2 regions of the Tuberibacillus sp. Marseille-P3662 genome follow, and region 1 is predicted to be linked to the other one. Evidence: predicted binding sites of a transcription regulator. Region 1 holds the regulator's gene; the other holds the start of a gene.
What was found. The regulator LexA, encoded in region 1, represses DNA repair genes until DNA is damaged. The targets are predictions, from matches to a motif close to CGAACATATGTTCG.
Positions count from the first base shown of each region.

Region 1 (10,143 bases):
GTTTTTCATTGAAGTACAAAACTCATTGACTTATTCAAACAAAAATATGAGAGATAAATTGGAACGTTATAAAGCTTACAAACGTAGTGAATTGTGGAAAGAATTATCGTGGCAAGTGTACGGGAAAGAAGTATTCCCAACCGTTCTGATTATCACAGATAAAAATTACGACACTTCATTTGTGAATGATTTTAAGGTGTACCAAGCGAAAATAATATCAAACTTTTATCATCGCTTTTTCCCAAAGAAAAAGGTTATTAAATGGGATTTGTCGAATAGTGCCATTTGAGAAAATACTAGGGGGGTATATAGATAATGAAAGAAAAGAAAATCGTCGCTATTTTAATTTTGATAGTAGGGGCGATAGCTGGTTTAACTGTTGGGTTTAGTTTAAAACAACCAATGCCTGAAGGAGCGGACGATGCTTTAGGTTTGGGTGCAGTTACAACCCCAAACCCTTTGAGATGGATATACGCATCGTTTATTTTTGCAACGTCAGCAATTGTTTCAACTCTGTTGTTTTGTACTGCGGCGATACAAGAAAGTTTGGTTAGATCCCTAGATCATAACAGTAATAACGAAGTTGAAGAAGATATTGGGTAAAATTAAGGACGGAACCTCGTCGGGTTGCCGTCCTTATCTTCCGCAATATTGCATTCACCCGAAACACCCAAATCACCCAAGATTTCACCCAAGAAATACCCAAGAATATTCGATAGAGTATGAAATGATGTGAAAAATTTATTTTTCAATTTCCTTTTATATCAGTATTTTAATAGAGTTTGATTATATTTATTCGGTACAAACTCTGTTCCGCACGCAAGTACACCCGTGGGAACGCGATCAATATATGGCTACCTATTAATCTTTGAATCCCTTGGCGCTCAGGCGTCGAGGGGTTTTTGTTTTTTTTAGGGGGAAAAAAGGCAGAAGAGGCGATGAATTATTACACATCACTTATTGACGATTCGGATATTACGAGTATCTCGCGCTACGGAACAAACGAAGCCGGGGAAGCAGGAACAAATGCTTGCAACCTTTTCCTTAAAGGGGCAAGAATTTATGTGCATTAATAGTAATGTAACGCATGAGTTTTCCTTTACCCCTTCGTTTTCAATCTTTCTTACTTGTAATACAGAGGGGGAGAGATCCACAATATTTATGATAAACTTATCTTGGATGGACAAGCACTTATGCCGAGTCTGTAAGGGGAATTAAACGATAGTGAGAAATAAAATCAGCAATAAAAAGGAGTTGTCACTAGAACAACGTGAAGAATTACTCAGAGCATTAAAAGCCCGTTTTGAGAAAAACATAAACGGCCATAAAGGTCTTGAATGGGCTACAGTTCAGGCAAAGCTAGATGCTAATACTGAAAAACTGTGTTTGCTCAATTACGCTTCCATCAGGCACTAAAAGTGACCACCTTTTATTTTTAAAATTATCTTTGTAAACCAGTAAGAAATAAATGCAATCCCCACGTCTATAAGAAATAGATAAATGAGATTAAATCCTTTTCTAAGTTCTATGAATCCTAAATATTTTTCAATAGGTGCGAAAACAAACGAAAATATGGCACTTAATAATAATGTAAATAAATAAAAATTCTTTTTGTTATTGGTACAATATTGATATAGAAGTATAAACCCCACCGGAATTAACGATGCAGTCAAATTTAATGCATACGGTAACATAGGTAAAAAAAAGTATAGATGAACCAAGTAACGGCTACCTTCTAGTGCAATATCTGTAAATGTCCACAACATATTTACTGTATATCCGAAGAAAAATAACTCGAAAATTCTTTCTCGGTCCACTTTGAAATAAAGTAAGATTAAAGGAACCACCAACAAGGAAACAATAAACCAAAACTGCCAAGTTTCCATATTGGAATAGTGATTCCAGTAAGAAGAAATTAGTGAATTGAGTTGGTCACTTTTCTCATATATCTGGTTCCAATACTCGTTGTAATCCAATGACATTCCTCCGTTCTATTTATGCTCTCCTTAGGATGTACAACGATAAAATGCATATACCATAAATACTTTTAATCACAATTCAAAAAGAGGGTGTCACTAAAGCATTCCGGAATGCTTTAGTGACACCCTTTTTAATGTATATTTCGAAAAACACCAATGACTTTGCCTAAAATCACACAATCATTTAAAATGATCGGTTCCATATTTGGGTTCTCCGGTTGTAGACGAATATGCCCATCTTCTTTGTAGAATCGTTTAACCGTAGCTTCATCTTCTTCCGTCATGGCAACGATAATGTCTCCGTTATCAGCAATTCTTTGCTGTCTCACAATGACCTTATCACCGTCAAGAATGCCGGTGTCAATCATACTCTCCCCGGAAACATTTAGAATAAAGGCTTCATCATCTCCAACCATACTGGTTGGGACGGGAAAATACTCTTCGACATTCTCAATGGCAGTAATTGGTTGTCCTGCCGTGACTTTGCCGATAATGGGTACATCGATACTTGTCTGGGCAGGTGCCGTTGATTGATTCACATCTTCCTCCAACAGTTCAATCGCTCTCGGTTTGGTTGGATCACGTCTGATGTGACCATTTTTCTCAAGTCTCGACAAATGTCCGTGTACCGTTGAGCTTGAAGCCAATCCGACGGCATCACCAATTTCCCGAACAGAAGGCGGATATCCTTTAGAGCGGACTTCTTGTCGTATAAAATCTAAGATTGCTTGTTGCCGGTTTGATAGTTTCACAATTGGTCAACCCCTTGGAACAAATTTCATCTTAATAATAGTATAGCATGAAATTCCACACCATACAAACATTCGTTCGAAAAATCTTGACACAAACGATTGTTCCCATTAAACTTAAATTACATAAGAACATGTATTCGTTTAGGGGGTTGATGATTATGACAGTGATTAAGCGAGTCACAAAAACCTATTGTCTTTATTTCATATTTGGTATTTTAGTCATTCTTTCAATTTTTGAAGTTGCAGATCAATTGCATCCTGCTCAAGCGGGACAATTTAAAACTATTGAAGTCGAAGCAGGGGATACACTATGGGAGATCGGTGAAGACTTTCAGGATCAACATCATATGCCGATTAAAAAGTTCGTTAATTGGGTGGAAAGAGTTAATCATATTAATGCTTACCAACTCGATATTGGTGAAACACTTGTTATTCCAATAGAAAAGTAATTCTGCTTGCTTGAACGATCGTTTCCTTATGCGTTAAGCTAAGAAGAGTATTTTGCATTAATGGAGCTCTTTCTCGCTCCGTTAAGTACCTATATCACGATTTCAGCAGAGAAGAAAAGGACCATCGGCTAAAAGCTCGGGCGGTCTTTTGCAACCCCGATGCTAGCACGTCCTGTTCGTTCAACATAGTAAAATGATTGTAGAGGGAGATTTGCAGATGCTTTCTGAAGATAAATTAAATCGCATTTCTGAGCTCGGTCGCAAGAAAAAAGCAGAAGGGCTTACACAGGAAGAAAGTCAGGAACAGCAAAAATTGAGAGAAGAGTATTTAAAGACGTTTAGAAAAAACTTCAAGCAGCAATTGCATGGTCTTAAGGTTGTCGATCCTGAAGGACAAGATGTCACTCCGGAAAAACTTAAACAGAGTCAACGCCAATCTAAAGACTTTCATTAAAGTTATACAGCTCAAAGCCCAATTTCATATAAAATTGGGCTTTCAATGTTTACTGTAATATAAGAGTTATGATTAGATTTTGCAAAAGTTTATAAGTGATGAACGTGATGGTTTTGTGTTAAACTATATGATATGTAAGCAGTAAATATGAAGGGATGGTTTGGTTTAAGATGCAATCAATTGAACAAAAAGCTATTAATACAATTCGGACGCTATCTATTGATGCTGTTGAAACGGCTAATAGCGGACACCCAGGTCTACCTATGGGTGCAGCGCCCATGGCTTATACACTCTGGTCAAGTTTCATGAAGCACAATCCGAAGAACCCCGATTGGTTTAATCGAGATCGCTTTGTTTTGTCTGCAGGTCATGGCTCTATGTTGCTATATAGTCTTCTGCACTTAAATGGATATGATGTATCCATCGATGATTTAAAATCATTTAGACAATGGGGAAGCAAGACCCCGGGACACCCAGAAGTTGGGGATACACCAGGAGTTGAAGCTACAACAGGACCACTTGGTCAAGGCGTAGCGATGGCTGTCGGTATGGCAATGGCCGAACAGCATTTGGCTGACAAATACAATCGTGACCAATATGAAATGGTTAAACATCATACATATGCTATTTGCGGTGATGGCGACTTAATGGAAGGCGTTTCTGCTGAAGCAGCTTCACTTGCTGGCCATCTTAAACTCGGTCGACTTGTCGTTTTATATGACTCAAATGATATTTCTCTGGATGGCGACCTACATATGGCATTCTCTGAGAATGTTAAAAAACGGTTTGAAGCTTATGGATGGCAGGTTCTTCACGTTGAGGATGGCAATAATCTTAATGAAATTAATGAAGCCTTGCGTCAAGCAACTGAAACGACTGACAAACCGACATTTATTGAAGTGAAGACGACCATTGGTTTCGGCAGCCCGAATAAGTCTGGCACAAAAGACGCTCATGGAGCTCCACTTGGTGCTGAAGAAGTCACTGAAGCGAAGAAAAGTTATGAATGGGATTACGATGATGCATTTACAGTTCCTGAAGATGTTCAGCAACACTTTGCTCGTATTGCTGAAAAAGGTGAGCAACTCGAACAAGATTGGAATCGCCAGTTTGCTGCCTACAAAGAAGAATATCCGGAACTCGCAAAAGAATTGGAGATGGCCATTAATGGCACGTTGCCTGAAGGCTATTCTGAATCCCTACCAGCATTCGAAGTTGGCGATAAGCTGGCAACCCGTGCAGCCTCCAGTGAAGTGATTAATGCGCTGTCCAAATCCGTACCGCAAATTTTTGGTGGTGCCGCTGATCTTGCCTCATCAACGAAAACATTAATGAAAGAGAGCGACGATTTCCTACCAGGTACCTATCAAGGGAGAAACGTCTGGTTCGGCGTACGCGAATTTGCGATGGCTGCTGCTGTTAATGGCATGGGACTCCATGGAGGCGTCAAGCCCTTTGGTTCAACATTCTTTGTTTTCTCTGACTATTTGCGTCCAGCATTACGCCTATCAGCCATTATGCATTTGCCAGTCACATATGTTTTTACGCACGATAGCATTGCGGTTGGAGAAGACGGTCCAACACATGAGCCTGTCGAGCAGTTAGCATCATTACGAGCTATGCCAAATCTTTCGGTCATTCGTCCTGCTGACGCTATTGAGACACGGGAAGCTTGGAAGTTAGCCCTTGAAAATGAGGATCAACCAACAGCGCTTGTCTTAACACGCCAAGGTGTTCCTGTACTTGATGGATCAGCAAAGAATGCTGCGGATGGTGTTGCCAAAGGGGCTTATGTGATCTCTGAAGCAAATGATGAACCACAAGGTATCATTATAGCAACTGGTTCAGAAGTGAGCTTAGCGGTTGAAGCGCAAGAGCAATTAGCGCAGGACAATATACACGTTAACGTTGTCAGCATGCCTTCTGTTGATCGATTTGATGCTCAGTCGAAAGCTTACAAGGACAGCATTTTACCAACGTCACTAACGAAGCGTTTAGCTGTTGAAACCGGGGCATCGTTCGGTTGGCATAAATTTGTCGGCATCGAGGGTGATACGGTAACCATCGACCGCTTTGGTGCATCGGCAAAAGGTGATAAAGTGATGTCTGAATATGGATTTAACGTTGATCACGTTGTCTCCAAGATGAAACAATTGTTTTAACTAGATTCTCTTTACTAACCGACAAACTTTGACAAAATCAGTGCCTTGTTGTCGCCTTGTTTAGACAATGTCCTTAAGAAGTATCCACTATAATGATAGGACAAACCTCTAAAAGGAGGATGACAATGAGGCACTATTATATTTATTTAATTGAAAATGAAGTCGCGCGCAGTTTTTTTGGTAAAGAGGCCAAATTATTTCAACTTTTTGTTGAAACCTTCCATACACATGACCCTTTTAATAGGGAACAACTACATAAGCAAGTGGCATACATAACAAAGAAAATCCCCGTACATGAAATTGAGACGAACATTCAACAGCAACTGGCCAGTTCCTCGGAATTCACTGTCAACCAAGGGGAATATATGATTCATTCAGTATATGGACAAAGTATGGCCAAACTAGCGATTGACCATAATGTGATGCATATGGAAGCCACTGGTGATTTACGTTCCGAGACCGTTTTTTTTGAAGTTTTGCGGAATATTGATCCTTGTTTTTTAGCCATTGACGCCGGGCATCAAAGGTTTGGCTGGTTGGCACCTGTGAAACATGCTCATCTCATATAATCGGTATTGTATAGGCCCACTCGTTTGTAGTAAACTATGATTTGGACAGAAAAACTAAAGGAGGACTAGCACCATATGTGGATGTATATCCTAGTGGGCGTCGTTTGTATCATCGTTGGCGTGTTGGCCGGCTTTTTCGCCGCTCGTAAATATATGATGAGTTATATTAAGAAGAATCCGCCTATCAATGAAAAAATGTTGCGTGTCATGATGACACAAATGGGACAAAACCCATCGCAGAAGAAGATTAATCAAATGATGAAAGCCATGAACAATCAATCGAAATAATGCGTTAACCACAGTTAAAAACTGTGGTTTTTTTATGTCCAAGCATGATTCTTAATAGCTATTCACCGTTTGGGAATATCGAACATTCTAAGAAACCATTCATATTTCCGGTACGTACACGCAGTAGGTAGATGATGATTCGCCGACAAAATAACCCCCTATGATGGGATTCTAGTGAACACGGTTGGCACAAAAACGCTCCACTCCACGAATATTTTCTGATGAGATACATCCGTGATCAAGCTAGCCGTGCTAAAGAGGATTGAAGTGAAAAATAGCCACGGCCAGCCGATCAAACGCTAGACAATACGCTATATCGTTCTACAAATTTCATACGAATGTTGGTTTCCTATTGTCGGATTTTCTGTTAACCTATGATAGGAAATTTCAATAGGGGGATAAATGGCATGAGGAAAAAAACAGCAACAGTGTGGTTGATGGCAGGCGTAACAATACTCTCTTTATCAGCTTGCAATCCCCAGGGAAAACAGGATTCATCAACACATGAACAGCAAGACAATCAGCAAGAGCAACAATCAAGTCAGGATGCGAATAAGAATAAGCAAACAGAGAGTCAAGATCAAAACGACCAATCATCTGAAAGTAATGAAGGTCAAACAGTGGATAAGGCTGACCAGCATCAGTCCAATGACAATGGTATGGTGACAGTCGCTCATCCAAATGATTTGCAAGTTCTTGTGAACAAATCCCATAAGTTGCCGGATGGATTCGTTCCGAAAAATTTACAGTATGCAGACGTGAGATTTCCATACGATGAAAAAGTCCAAAAGCGTAAAGTACGTAAGGTTACATCAGACGCGTTAAAGCAATTGTTTCAAGCGGCGGACAACAAAGGTATCCAATTGTTTGCTCAATCGGGTTATCGTTCTTATGAAAGGCAGGAAACGGTGTTTGCTTCGAATGTTGACCGCTATGGAGAAAAGAAGGCAAGTCAAGTCAGTGCTCATCCAGGAACGAGCGAACATCAATCCGGGCTAGCTATGGACATCACCTCGCGCGCGGTTGACTTTAAGCTCATTCAAGCATTTGGTGATACCGAAGCGGGTCGCTGGGTGGCCAAACATGCACATGAATTCGGGTTCATCGTCCGATATCCAAAAGGTAAACAGGACATTACCGGTTATGAGTATGAACCTTGGCATTTGCGTTACGTAGGAAAGGACGCAGCCACTAAGATATACAAAAAAGATTGGGCACTTGAAGAATATAAGCGAAACGAGTAAGGGAACTGCCCCAATAAAAACCTGTATTGAGGCTCATAAATTTAGAGATTCAAGATCGCTGCATTTAAAAATAAAAAGCATAAGTGAAGTTAAAAGGACCTTATATGAAATGGGGTAAAAATAGGGTTCATTAAAAAAAGGGGTGTCCTAAAGTCTTATCATACTTTAAGACACCCCTTTAAGGTACAACGAAACGCTACTTACTATTCCTAATGATGTTTAGATAAATGGTAACTTTGCACTGTAATCGGAAATACATAGTTGACAAGGCAGGCATTTTATTTTTTTCATAAAAGCGTTATAATATAATCGAGTTTTGAATTCATATAGGTAAGGTCGATGAGTATGCTAAAAATTGTGAGTGTTTTAATTGGGATTGGGCTGGCATCAGCGATCATTGCCATTCGGTTGAAAGCTTCCCACCATCCAACGAATGCAAAAAAAATTATTTTACCTCCATTCTTCATGTCAACAGGGTTTTTGATGTTTACGGTACCCTTTACTCGTGTACCGTGGTCAGAGTTTTTTGAGGCGCTTAGCATTGGTGTGTTCTTTTCCTTGTTTCTTATCATAACATCGAAATTTGAAGTTCGTGATCATGATATTTACCTTAAGCGTTCAAAGGCCTTTGTTTTTATTTTAGTGATTTTAGTTATTATTCGAACCATCATGAAAATTTATTTCGAACAATCCATTACGGTTCCGCAATTGAGCGGATTGTTCTTCACACTTGCGTTCGGCATGATTCTTCCGTGGAGGATAGCTATGTATATTATGTATCGCCGTCTTGAGAAACAAATGACCATTGACCAACGTGTTTAGTAGCCGAAAAAAGGGTGTCTCATTTTAGAGATACCCTTTTTACACGTTAGGAGAGTATAAAGTTTTTACTTAGATGGGTTCCGGCGTCGTAGTGAGGATATTGGATATTAAATATAAGCTCAGGCTCAGCCATCGCCGATTAAGGTTTGCCACCCCGGCAAGTTCTCTCTAAAAAAAATGTTCATAAGGTTGTAAACTGATATTATGCCTCATGAGTGTTTTTCTAAGATACTTGTGGTCGCGTTTAGGGGTTGCTTTTATGTAACCCTCAACAATTAAATCCTGGGTCATCGTTCGGGCGTTTTTTCTTAAAGCAACTTCACCGATTTTCCCGGCGATTTTCCCCTTAGCCACATCGCGGAATAATTCAGGAACAGGGCGCACAAGTTCTTCCAGAAGATCCTTTTGTTCTTGGGACCACAAATGTTTGGTTTGTTCGATATAATAATTTTGCCAGTCCAATATAGAATTCCCGTCATCACGTGGCAAGCTTTTCAAAAACTTGCGAAACATAAAGTAACCGCCAATGGCCATAAACACAAATAAAAAGATAGACCAAGTGACGATAAACCAACTGAACGTACCGGACATTGCTCATCACCTCATGCACTTATCACTTAATATTATAAAGACGAATGCCATCAATAATCAAGTAACACAAGGAAATGAGTTTTCATAATTGGACAAGTCTATAAATAAAGGGTTCCCGATTGAGGGAACCCAATCATATTATTGTTGTTGATTGTTCTGCTGTGCTTGTCCTTGCTGAGCTTGTTGAAGGGCTTGTTCCGCCTGCTGAAGCTGTTGCTGAGCTTGTTGAAATTGTTGCTGTTGTTGTTGCTGCTGTTGCTGAGCCCCTTGTTGGCTTTGGGTTTGGGCTTGCTGAAGTTGTTGCTGGGCTTGTTGCAACTGCTGCTGTGCCTTTTGTATTTGTTGTGGATTTCCACTTGACTGTGCCTGCTGAACAGCTTGTTCTGCCTGTTGCGCAGCGTTAAAAGCTTGTTGTAATTGCTGGTTTTGTTGAGCCATAAAAATTGACCTCCATTAATCATTGTTAAAAATTTGAATCAGTTATAGAGTACGCATGTGAGTCATGTTTATACATAGAAGGGGAAATCGTTTAAAGTCTAACCATAATTATATTATGTCAACTAATTATCATAAATAATAATAGTAATCCCTCAAATCCATTGGAGGAGTTGAGGGATTGGATCGATAATTAAGTTGAAACATCACTAGGTTGCTTAGGCTTAGGACGTTTGAGTTCAATCAATGGTTTTGCGAGTTGTCGGACCGGCCCGCTCCCCAATAAATAACAAATCGCTATAGCGGCACAGAATAGTAACAAGTACTCTGTCAAATGCTCCATATTCTTATAGAAGGGGAGGAGCTTAATGGTCTTGATAAAGAAACCGTGTAATAAG
Region 1 is NZ_FXBS01000006.1:1,078,045-1,088,187, reverse strand. Features, by position in the region: gene B9Y89_RS14080 (helix-turn-helix domain-containing protein) at 1-289, shown strand, start outside; gene B9Y89_RS14075 (hypothetical protein) at 316-603, shown strand; partial or broken gene B9Y89_RS14070 (VOC family protein) at 939-1,218, shown strand; partial or broken gene B9Y89_RS14065 (DUF4256 domain-containing protein) at 1,225-1,395, shown strand; gene B9Y89_RS14060 (hypothetical protein) at 1,413-1,976, opposite strand; gene lexA (transcriptional repressor LexA) at 2,111-2,734, opposite strand; gene yneA (cell division suppressor protein YneA) at 2,890-3,180, shown strand; gene B9Y89_RS14045 (DUF896 domain-containing protein) at 3,398-3,634, shown strand; gene tkt (transketolase) at 3,805-5,796, shown strand; gene sirA (sporulation inhibitor of replication protein SirA) at 5,922-6,365, shown strand; gene B9Y89_RS14030 (YneF family protein) at 6,441-6,653, shown strand; gene B9Y89_RS14025 (M15 family metallopeptidase) at 7,061-7,897, shown strand; gene B9Y89_RS14020 (CcdC family protein) at 8,243-8,719, shown strand; gene B9Y89_RS14015 (DUF2621 family protein) at 8,888-9,310, opposite strand; gene B9Y89_RS14010 (hypothetical protein) at 9,449-9,748, opposite strand; gene B9Y89_RS14005 (acyltransferase family protein) at 9,939-10,143, opposite strand, start outside.

Region 2 (10,143 bases), on a different contig from region 1:
TTAGACACTGTCCCTGTGTCCTAGACTTAAGTTAATACCTATGAGGGGGGACCCTTCATTTATGTATCTTTAGGACAAAAAAATAACTGGATATGTAAACCCAGTTTTAACCTTGAATGACTATTTCTTTTTGGCGGGGATTCCGTATTTTTTACCGACTTCTTGACAGCGCTTGGCCACTTTTTTAGCTTCACTTTTTGACATATTAACGCCCATATAGACCATCAACTCCTTTACGAGCCAGTATGGTCAGAGGCCAATGGATTCATACACACCAAATAGGTGGGACAGTCATAAACGCTCATATTAGCTTTTGACCAGGTGTTAATGGGTCGTTGTCATATCATCATCCCCCGATTATTTATAATGGCCACCTATTTTAGCCGATCGCTCAAAGGTTTGACCGGCAGCGGTTAGTGAAGCGGCCCTGACAATAGCGGTATTTCCATATTTATGATAAATCGTATCTAGGGCCTGATTAAGCTGGTGTTTTTTATTTGTCGCTTCAAAAAGACTTAACTGAATGTTATGACCCTGTTGCAGCTGTGATAAAGTTACACCAAGGCTACGGATGGGTAACTGATCCCAATACCGATGAAGCAAATGATCAGCTGCATGGTAAATATCTAAGTCAAAGTCTGTCGGGGACGTGAGTTTGATTTGTCGATGAAACCCCGTCGGCCGATCAAAGTCCGCACCCCTTACACCTAATGACACCGTTTGGCCAGTATAGCCCTTAGCTCGTGCTCGCCGTGCTACCTCTTGGCTTAATTCAAGCAACACGACTCGAATATCACTTAGGATTTCATAATCTCGGGGCAAAGTCATGTTGTGACCAATGGCCTTTTGCCCGTCATGCGTTTGGGTTGTCACAGGCGCAAAGTCACGGCCATTGGCGGTTTGCCATAATACCTGACCGTTGATGCCCCATCGCGATTGAAGCTGTTGCAATGGGAAGTTCGCTAAATGGCCGATTTGACGGATGCCCATTCGAATCAAATGTTGCTCCATCCGGTTACCAACCCCAAAAAGTTTTCCAATCGGTAGCGGCCAAAGTTTCTCTTGCATATTGGAGGTATCAAGCTGAAAGATACCATCCCGATTCTTTTTGGCGAAGTTATCACAGGCCATTTTAGCCAAGACTTTATTCGGGCCCATCCCAACCCGAGCATAAACCCCTGTCACAGCCATAATCCTTGTCTGAATCTTCGTTGCGATCTCAAAAGGTTCACCAAAAAGCCTTTGGCTACCTGTCACATCTAGAAATTGCTCATCAATGGAGAAGGGTTCGACCAGATCCGTAAATTGCTCACAGATCTTTGTGATTTGTAACGACATATCAATGTATCGTTGCATTCTTGGACGCCTCACGACAGCTTGGGGGCATTTTTGTTGGGCTTTCCATAGGGGTTCGGCTGTTTCAACACCGAACTCTTTAGCTATAGGACAAGCAGCTAGAATAATGCCGCTTCGTCTCTCTGGATCACCGGATACAATAACGGGCTGGTTCTGTAATGTCGGATCATCAGCCTTTTCAACGGAAACATAAAACGACTGCATATCAACAAGGAAAATCACGCTGCCTTTCATCATGAACCTTCTTTCAATAGAAACATGTGTTCTATTGATCATTATATACGAATACACATTCGATTTATACACAAAAATAAAAATGCCATTAATTGGCGTGAATTGAGTCATAAATGGCGTATTTATTTGAGGGCTATTTGTCGTGCCAAGTAAGGCGGAAAGTTTAGCATATATCAATCATTCATATGAGAATCATACCTTAAAATACCAAAAGCGTTGGACTAACAAGATGGTTTCAATCTTTGCTAAACTTAGCTTGGGTGAGACATCATGTTTATAGCACCGATGTTACTTGAAACAAGCGAGCACGCATTTGATCATTCCGATTATATATTTGAACCTAAATTTGATGGTTTCCGAGCCATTATAAGCGTTAACCAGGGTATGACGACCATTTATACTCGACATCAAACCGTTGTGACTGAGCGTTTTCCTGAACTTTTAAATGGATCGATAGCCGATGATGTTATTCTTGATGGTGAAATCGTTTGTTATGATCAAGCAACGCAAAACGTTGATTTTGAGCTTGTCATGAACCGTTTCTCTACGAAACATCCGGAAAAGGTTAGACGTAAGAGCCGATCCTTACCATGCTCATTTATTGCTTTTGATATCTTGTATTATAAAGGGAAAGACTTGCGAGGCTTACCATTAAGAGAGCGAAAAACGGTGCTTGAAAATGTACTGGCCGATCATGCTTTCATTCATCAAACACCTTATGTCGTCGGTGAAGGGAAAAAGCTTTTCAAAACGATCCAAACGGCCAATATGGAAGGAATATGTGCTAAGTTTTCTAATAGTCCTTACCAGTCCCGTCGAAGTCCACATTGGCGTAAGATCATCAACTGGAGGTACACCGAGGTATACCTCACCGGTTACCTTAAAGCGCCGGCATTTGGATGGCTTGCAGCCATCAAGGCTAATAACAGGCTCAATCCTGTTGGCATCATCGAACATGGTCCTTCAAGAACGGAACGTCAGGCTTTCTATCAAGCAACCGAATCCCTTATCAAAGATGAAGATAACAAAAGCGTACACCTTAAACCAGCCATCCGTGCTAAAGTCAAGTTCCGAAATTGGACAAGGAAAAGCATGCTGCGGTCACCGGTGTTTGAAGAATTCATTTTATAATCCTGCTGCATTTTGTAGCAGGATGTCTTTTACCCATTTTTTTGAGCAAAATAAAAGGCGCCAATTTTGCAATTAAATTAATTTTAAGGCTCCCCCGGATTTGAAAAATCAAGTTATATCAGAAACAACTCTTTGTATCGTCTATGAATTCCATTTGATTGGATATCCTACCCAAAAAAGTACTATTATTAGTATGGTGAATAAAATAAGAAGGAGGATTCCTATGGCATTTAAATTACCAATTCATTCACCTTTGATTCGCCACGAAGATTCAGAAACAGATATATTTGGTCCAAATATTGTACTAGATCACGAAGGTGGATTCACTAAATTTTCGGCGGATGAGATAAAAAAAGTTACCCTACAGTAGAAATTCATTATAAAAACGGTGATATCAACACTTGTTACGATTTTTCAACATATGATTTTAATGAATTTTTATGCTGGGTTAATTTTAATAGGTTAAAAGAAGAATAGGCTAATAAAACTCTGATTAACTCTGGTTCTTTTCCAGAGTTTATTTTGTTATTATTACTTTTTGTTCTGAATAGTATAGGTCAAAAATTTTCTTCACTAACTTGAGCTGTTAGTTCTATTATATTTCATTGAGAAATCCTTCACTTATTCTACAAACCCCCTTCTTTAACCCCCATACCCGGAATAGTTAGAAATCTCAGGTTCTCCCCATACTCTTCCTTGTTTCACCATTAAAGATTTTATTTGGATAATTTCTCCGCCATCTCTTTTAATCCATTTATAAACTTTAAACCTTCTGTCTGGTCTTTTAGCATTGTAATTGTGGGAAAGCTCTATTTTTGTAGGAGCGCCCCAACTTGAATATTTGATATATTTCTCTAACATACCATCGTGAGGAGGTTTGCTCCTTAATTCAGACCTTTTTTCAGCCTTAAATTCAGCTTTTTTATTTTCCAATTTTGCATTTGCATTAGCAATCATTTCATCTACTTTCTTATTATATTTCGGAACTCCAGAAAGATAATTCAAATAATTAATTGCTTTTACATAGTTACCTTCACCAATTAGTTTGGGCGATTTCTCGAAAAGGATGGAATTTATTTTTCTAATTTTTTGTTCGGAGTCCTTATAACCTTTAATTTGAGTAAAACTGGATACTGCTTCTAAATATTTTTCTTCATTCAATTTTGTTATGGCTTGATTATAAGCATCCCGTCTATTCGCCCAATCACTTAATCTAGGTTTAACTGATAGAAAAAGTGTGACAACAGTGACCCCAATAAGACTAGAAATGAGTATTTTCTTTTTCTTTGCTGTAATTACTTTTTTAACTTGGCTCCAATTATCATAAATAAAGTAAATTACTAAAATTAAAGCTGGTAGCCACAGAGGGCTATACAGCCATATATCTCCAAACCAATTCCTAACATAGTCATCTGGAAAGTCGCATCCTAAATGAAAACAATAACCCTCGACTCTAGGCTCGTGTCCGACATATTTATATATAAGAAACCACACCCAAATAACTAAAATAAAAATAACTATTCCTAAGCAACCGACCATTATTTACCCCCTTAATTCCGCATAACTTTCGAAAAATCACACAAGATCCCTGCTTATGTACAAAAAAATAATGCTTCCACCATCAATTGCATCAAAGCCCCGTATGAATGATATTTTGAATCCCAATGGGGTTACTTTATATTTAACATTATATTTGCAACTACTACCTTTTAAATTTCTGAGGGCATTTACAATTGGGCCACAAGCCGAATCATTCATGTCCACATTTTGATTTTGTTCAGCTTGGCGGCAGGCTAGCCTCTGCCGAATTTCGGCATGCAAGGGATAATAGTGGAAATTTTTAAGCGTAAGCAGTCTAAAAAATACAACCCGACCCTTGCATGAAATTAGTATCAAAAGAAGAAGGATCACATTTGCAATGAGATTAAAAAAGATGGGGGATAACCCATCTAATTGCACACATTAAATTCAACTGCTTTTTAACAGCATTTTTACGTAATATGGAAAATCCGTTAATAAAGTTGGATGCCATATTATGCTCACTAAAGATGTTTATGTGATCGACCAACCATATTTTTCTTCCCTTTTCTCAAATGCTTCTTTCCCTCCTTCTAAAATGTCACATACATGTTCCTTAATACCAATATGAAACAAAATACCCTTTGCAAGGGGATTATTATGTGTACATTCAAGCGCTCCTGTCACATACTCAAACTGATATTGAGCATTTTCTCTGTTAATTTGTTGTCCAGATTGATTAGCGACAATAACCTGCTCGGCGTCAGTCAACACTACTAAATTAGCATTATGCGTAACAATAATTACCTGTCTCTCGATTTTCTTATCTTTAATAAATGTATTCAACTCTGTAAAAATGGTTCTATTGTCTAAATTATCTTCTGGTTGATCAATAAGAATTGGATACTTAGCATTACTTAAATGCAAGAAAAGTTGAAGTAAAACGAGACCTCTTTTACCTGGTGACATATGAAGAAATGAATCATTTCTTTGTATTAGATCATAATCAATATAAAATAAATCTTCCAATAAAGCATTGGTAACATCTTTTAAACTATTACCTGTCTTTAAATGAAGGTCACTATTGTCATCAATCAAATACCTAAAAATGTTATTAATTTTCCATTTATGTTGAGCAAAATTATCAAAAACGAATTGATCATTTTCCTCAAATGTATTTTCAATAACTTTGCTAAGTTTCTTTCTTCTGTTAAAAGCATTTGTAAATCGTGCAAAGAACCTTTCCTCATCAAATTTAATATGTGCTTCTAATTTCAGTTCGGATGATATTTGCTTATAATTATCTTTATTTAGTTCTTGATAAATTTCATCATACAATCCCAGAAGCTCATCATACCTTCGGGGTATAATGTTTTTGATCGAGTCAAATTGTGTTTTAAGGGAATCAACAAATTTTTCCTTTTCATCAATCTTTGATAAAATCTCTTTTTGTTCCTTCAAATTTCCTTGCAACTCTTGAAGCCTATGTTGATTTTCAAACCTTTTTGTAAATGGATCTAACTACTTCTCAATTTCATCAATATTTGTTTTACCCTCGTTTAGCTTTTCTTCAATAGTTTCAGTGATTGAAAATTTATTTCTAATAAAATTATTAAATTCCTCATCAATGAAATCTTTTATTTCTTTTGTTATATTTTCTAATAACATCTTACCTTCATCATCAATTCGATTAAGAAACTGTTCAGTTTTCTCTTCAATTAATTCCTTATATCTTTTACTTTGGTATTCAACATACCCTTTATATTCGTCTAACACTTTCAAATTACTATCATTTATTAATAGTTCTTTGTCGAGTTTCTCTTTTTGTTCACTTAATTCTTCGTATTTTTTATTGTCTTCATAAGACAATCCTGAACTTTCCCTTATTTTATCAACTTCGCTTTCAAGACGATTTATTTCATTTTGTACCGTCGTTTTATCTCCTAAATTTTTCACTTCTTGGTTCGCTTCATCTAATTCACTTTTAATATTAAATAAAGTAGTTATGTCTTCCTCAATTTGTGTCTTTAGATCCTTTACTTTTTTATTATGTGTTTCGTATATATCTCTAAAACTGGGGTTTTGTAAAAGTATATCTGTGATTGTTATCAACGGTGATAAAATCCCTAATAACAACGGTTTCAAATTCCCCAAAAATAACGGATAATCATTTCTATATGACATAGAACATTGGAGTGTAGAAATGATGGTCAAAGATGGGGAGTTTTTTATGATTAAAGAGTTCTATCAAAAAGGTTGGTCGATTACCGCGATTTCTAACGAAACCGGATTTGATCCCAAAACCATTCGGAAGTATATCAATCAGGATCAACTGCCGGCCCGAAAGACTTCAAATAACAAACAAAGTAAGCTTGATCCTTTCAAAGATTATTTGAAGAAACGGATTAAAGAAGGTACAACTAATTGTGTCGTATTATTTGATGAAATACAGGCCATGGGTTATGTGGGAAAGATGACGATTCTACGGGAATTTGTTCGTCCTTTTCGCCAGAAACCCAAAAAACAAGCAACTTTACGGTACGAAACACCACCTGGAAAGCAGGCACAGATGGACTGGGGCCATGTTGGCAAGTTTGAAGTAGACGGAGAGGACAAAGAAATCTATATATTTACCATGGTGCTAGGCTATTCGCGTATGAAATATGTTGAGTTCACGGACAGTATGAATTTGGAGACTTTAATGAAATGTCATATGAACGCGTTCGCCTACTTTAATGGCGTTCCTGAACAAATTTTATATGACAATATGAAAACCGCGGTCATCAAACATAGTCCTGTAGAAATCCGATTTAACCGGAGGTTTGAAGAGTTTCTTGCTTATTATGGTATCGTACCTAAGGCTTGTAAGCCCTATCGTCCTCAGACGAAAGGCAAGATCGAAAATGTTGTAGGCTATGTAAAGAAAAACTTCCTGCAGCGGAAACACGCGCCTACCTTGCGATCGCTTAATGATGATGTACGCCAGTGGTTAGATAAAACGGCAAATCATAAGATACATCACACCACCCAGGAATCGCCACAAGCCCGTTTTCAACATGAGCAAACATACTTAGGACAATCAAACACCAAGCCACTCTTCCACATTAATCATTGGGAAATGCGTCGTGTGAGCAAGGATTGTTTTATTTCTTATCAAGGGAAACGCTATTCCGTACCTTTTCGGTACGTAGGACAAGCGTTGAAAATCAAAGAAACCCTCGATCACCATCTGGAAATATACGATGCCCATGAATGCATTGCGAAGCATCCGATTATGACAGGTCGAGCAAGGGATCATATTGATTTTGAGCATTATAAAGGACTGAAACCAACTGCTAATGGTTTGCCGACCGATAGCCGATTCCAGTCCTCTGATATTGAAGAAGTAGCCAAACGGCCTCTTCAAATCTATGATCAACTAGAGGAGGGCGATCAGTCATGAAAAATGATATTACTAAATTCAGTAAGGAAGAGGAGACATGTTTAGGATATATCTAAACAGCCTTTTTTGCATTTACATATTCAAGGTGAATGTTGGGGATACCTAAAGTAGCATAATCTAGTTACTGGAGGGAACCCAAATAGAACCTGAAAAGAATGTCAAATTAACATCAGTAGAGATTACAGAGCTTTGGACTGCTTACATGAATGACACGGCATTAACATGTCAATTTCAACAATTTTTAGCTAAAGTAGAAGATGAAGAAATTAGACCACTCATCCAACAGGCTTTGGATTTAGCTCAAGGCAATATAAAAACTTTAACTGAGATTTTCAATAAAGAAGATTATCCTATACCATATGGATTCAAAATGGATGAAGATGTAAATGTAACTGCCCCTCGATTATTTTCTGACACATATGTTTTGAATTACCTTCACCAAGGGGCACAAATTACCTTACAAGCCTATAGTATCAGTTTGTCTTTAGCTGTGAGAGCAGATGTTTACAGTTACTTTAATGAATGTATTTCACAGTTAACTGATTTTCTAAGAGAAGTAAAGGAAGTTTTATTAACTAAAGGGCTTTATATGAGGTCTCCATACCTCCCAACACCTGAGACTTATGATTTTGTAAAAAGTCAGAGTTTCCTTACAGGTTATTTTGGTGAAAAAAGACCTTTGACAGGTACAGAAATTGCAAATCTCTATGCTAATTTTCAAAGGAATGCTCTAGGTGTAGCCACTATGATTGGATATAGTCAGGTTGCAAAATCAAAAGAGGTAAGAAAGTTTCTTGTAAGGGGCAAAGAACTTGCCCAAAAGCATTGTGAGGTATTTGGCTCAATCATGAGAGAGGATGACATTCCTGTTCCTATGACATTTGATACAGAGGTGACAGACTCAACGACTTATACTTTTTCTGATAAGCTAATGATGTTTTACTGCACATCCTTAATTGCCTTAAGTGTTGGGTATTATGGTTCAAGTATGGCCATGAGTCCAAGAAGAGATTTAGGTGTGCAATATAGCAGGCTAGTAGCTGAAATACTTAAGTATGCTGATGATGGGGCTAAACTTATGATTAAACATGGATGGATGGAAGAACCACCTAGGGCTTTGGATAGGGATGAATTAGCCAAGAAAAAATAACTGTTCAATTTTCACCTTCTCATATTCCGTTAGATGTTGGAAAGACTACGAGAGGGGTGTCGTCTAGGGAGGCATTACGTCTGTATTTTTGCTATAATATTTTGTCTTTTTCTCTAATTATGATTGTTCTATACATTTAGTAGGGAGAGATTCAACATGAATGGTTTAAAACAGCTATCTGATGAGCTCCTTGTCAATTAATTAAATGGTATTTACCGAATAGTGGCCCCTGAAATTACGAACCGTTTCCGTACCCCAGGGTTCTCGCCTGCTTTCTCCATTATTATAAGCTGATGTATTCTGTTTTTATTGTTATATCTTAAATCTAGACTTAAAAAATTCATTTTAAGATATTTCTAATTCATTAAAAAAGTCGAAAACCCGTGTTAGAAGAACTTAAAAATGGTAATACTAAAAAGACAGCTCAAAGAGTTTGAATTCAAAAGTATCTGTCACCTTTTAATTTAAATATAGGGGTGATATCAATAGATAATATATTTGAAAATCTTAAGGAAATACGTTTATTAGAAGATAAGCTGTATCATTTAGAATTAAATGGTTGGCTAAAAAATGAGTTTTTATCTTGGGAATGGTGGATTCTAGTCGTTTTTTTAATTATGCCTTGGGTTATATGGGCTAAACTTGTTAAACGAGACATTATTTTAGAAATTTTGTTATTTGGTACCATAATTATCTTGACAACAACCTTATTAGATGTAGTTGGTGCACAATATAATTTTTGGGATTACCCCATTGCATTCCTACCTATTATGCCTCGGGCCTATCCTTTTGATTTTTCAATGGTACCTGTGGCTCACATGTTGTTATATCAATATTTTAGAAGATGGAAATCTTTTATTTTAGCCCAAATCATTATGGCACTAACATATGCCTTTATAGGTGAACCCTTTTGCGAGTGGGTCAAACTTGTTAATTATTTAGAGTGGAGATACAGATATTCATTCATATATTACATCATTGTTGGAATTGCAACTCGAGCTTTAATACTAAAACTAGCCTCTTTATCTAAACCTCAAGATCTTACAACTAAGTAAAATTTAAATTGGAGGAAAAAACTTTGGAAGAAGTTAATATTGGTTTACTAACGATTAAACTTGTCATCGGTTTTGTCGCATTATTTTTTATCGTCATCGTCACAGGCAAGACATCCATTTATCAGTTAACGCCTTTTCACTTAGTTTTTGTGTTGTTGCTTGGCGATCTTTTAGGAAGCATCATTTACCAAGATCAGTTAGGCATTATCTCCTTTTTATATGCCGTCGGATTATGGACGCTTCTCATGTTGGGGGTA
Region 2 is NZ_FXBS01000003.1:30,904-41,046, forward strand. Features, by position in the region: gene B9Y89_RS01575 (DNA polymerase IV) at 358-1,590, opposite strand; gene B9Y89_RS01580 (ATP-dependent DNA ligase) at 1,861-2,721, shown strand; gene B9Y89_RS18890 (hypothetical protein) at 2,945-3,091, shown strand; gene B9Y89_RS01585 (hypothetical protein) at 3,364-4,260, opposite strand; gene B9Y89_RS01590 (hypothetical protein) at 4,774-5,700, opposite strand; gene B9Y89_RS01595 (hypothetical protein) at 5,761-6,351, opposite strand; gene istA (IS21 family transposase) at 6,446-7,681, shown strand; gene B9Y89_RS01605 (DUF3231 family protein) at 7,821-8,831, shown strand; gene B9Y89_RS01610 (CBO0543 family protein) at 9,308-9,886, shown strand; gene B9Y89_RS01615 (DUF421 domain-containing protein) at 9,910-10,143, shown strand, end outside.
Region 2: the regulator LexA is predicted to act here: its motif matches at 1,639-1,652, upstream of B9Y89_RS01575 (DNA polymerase IV).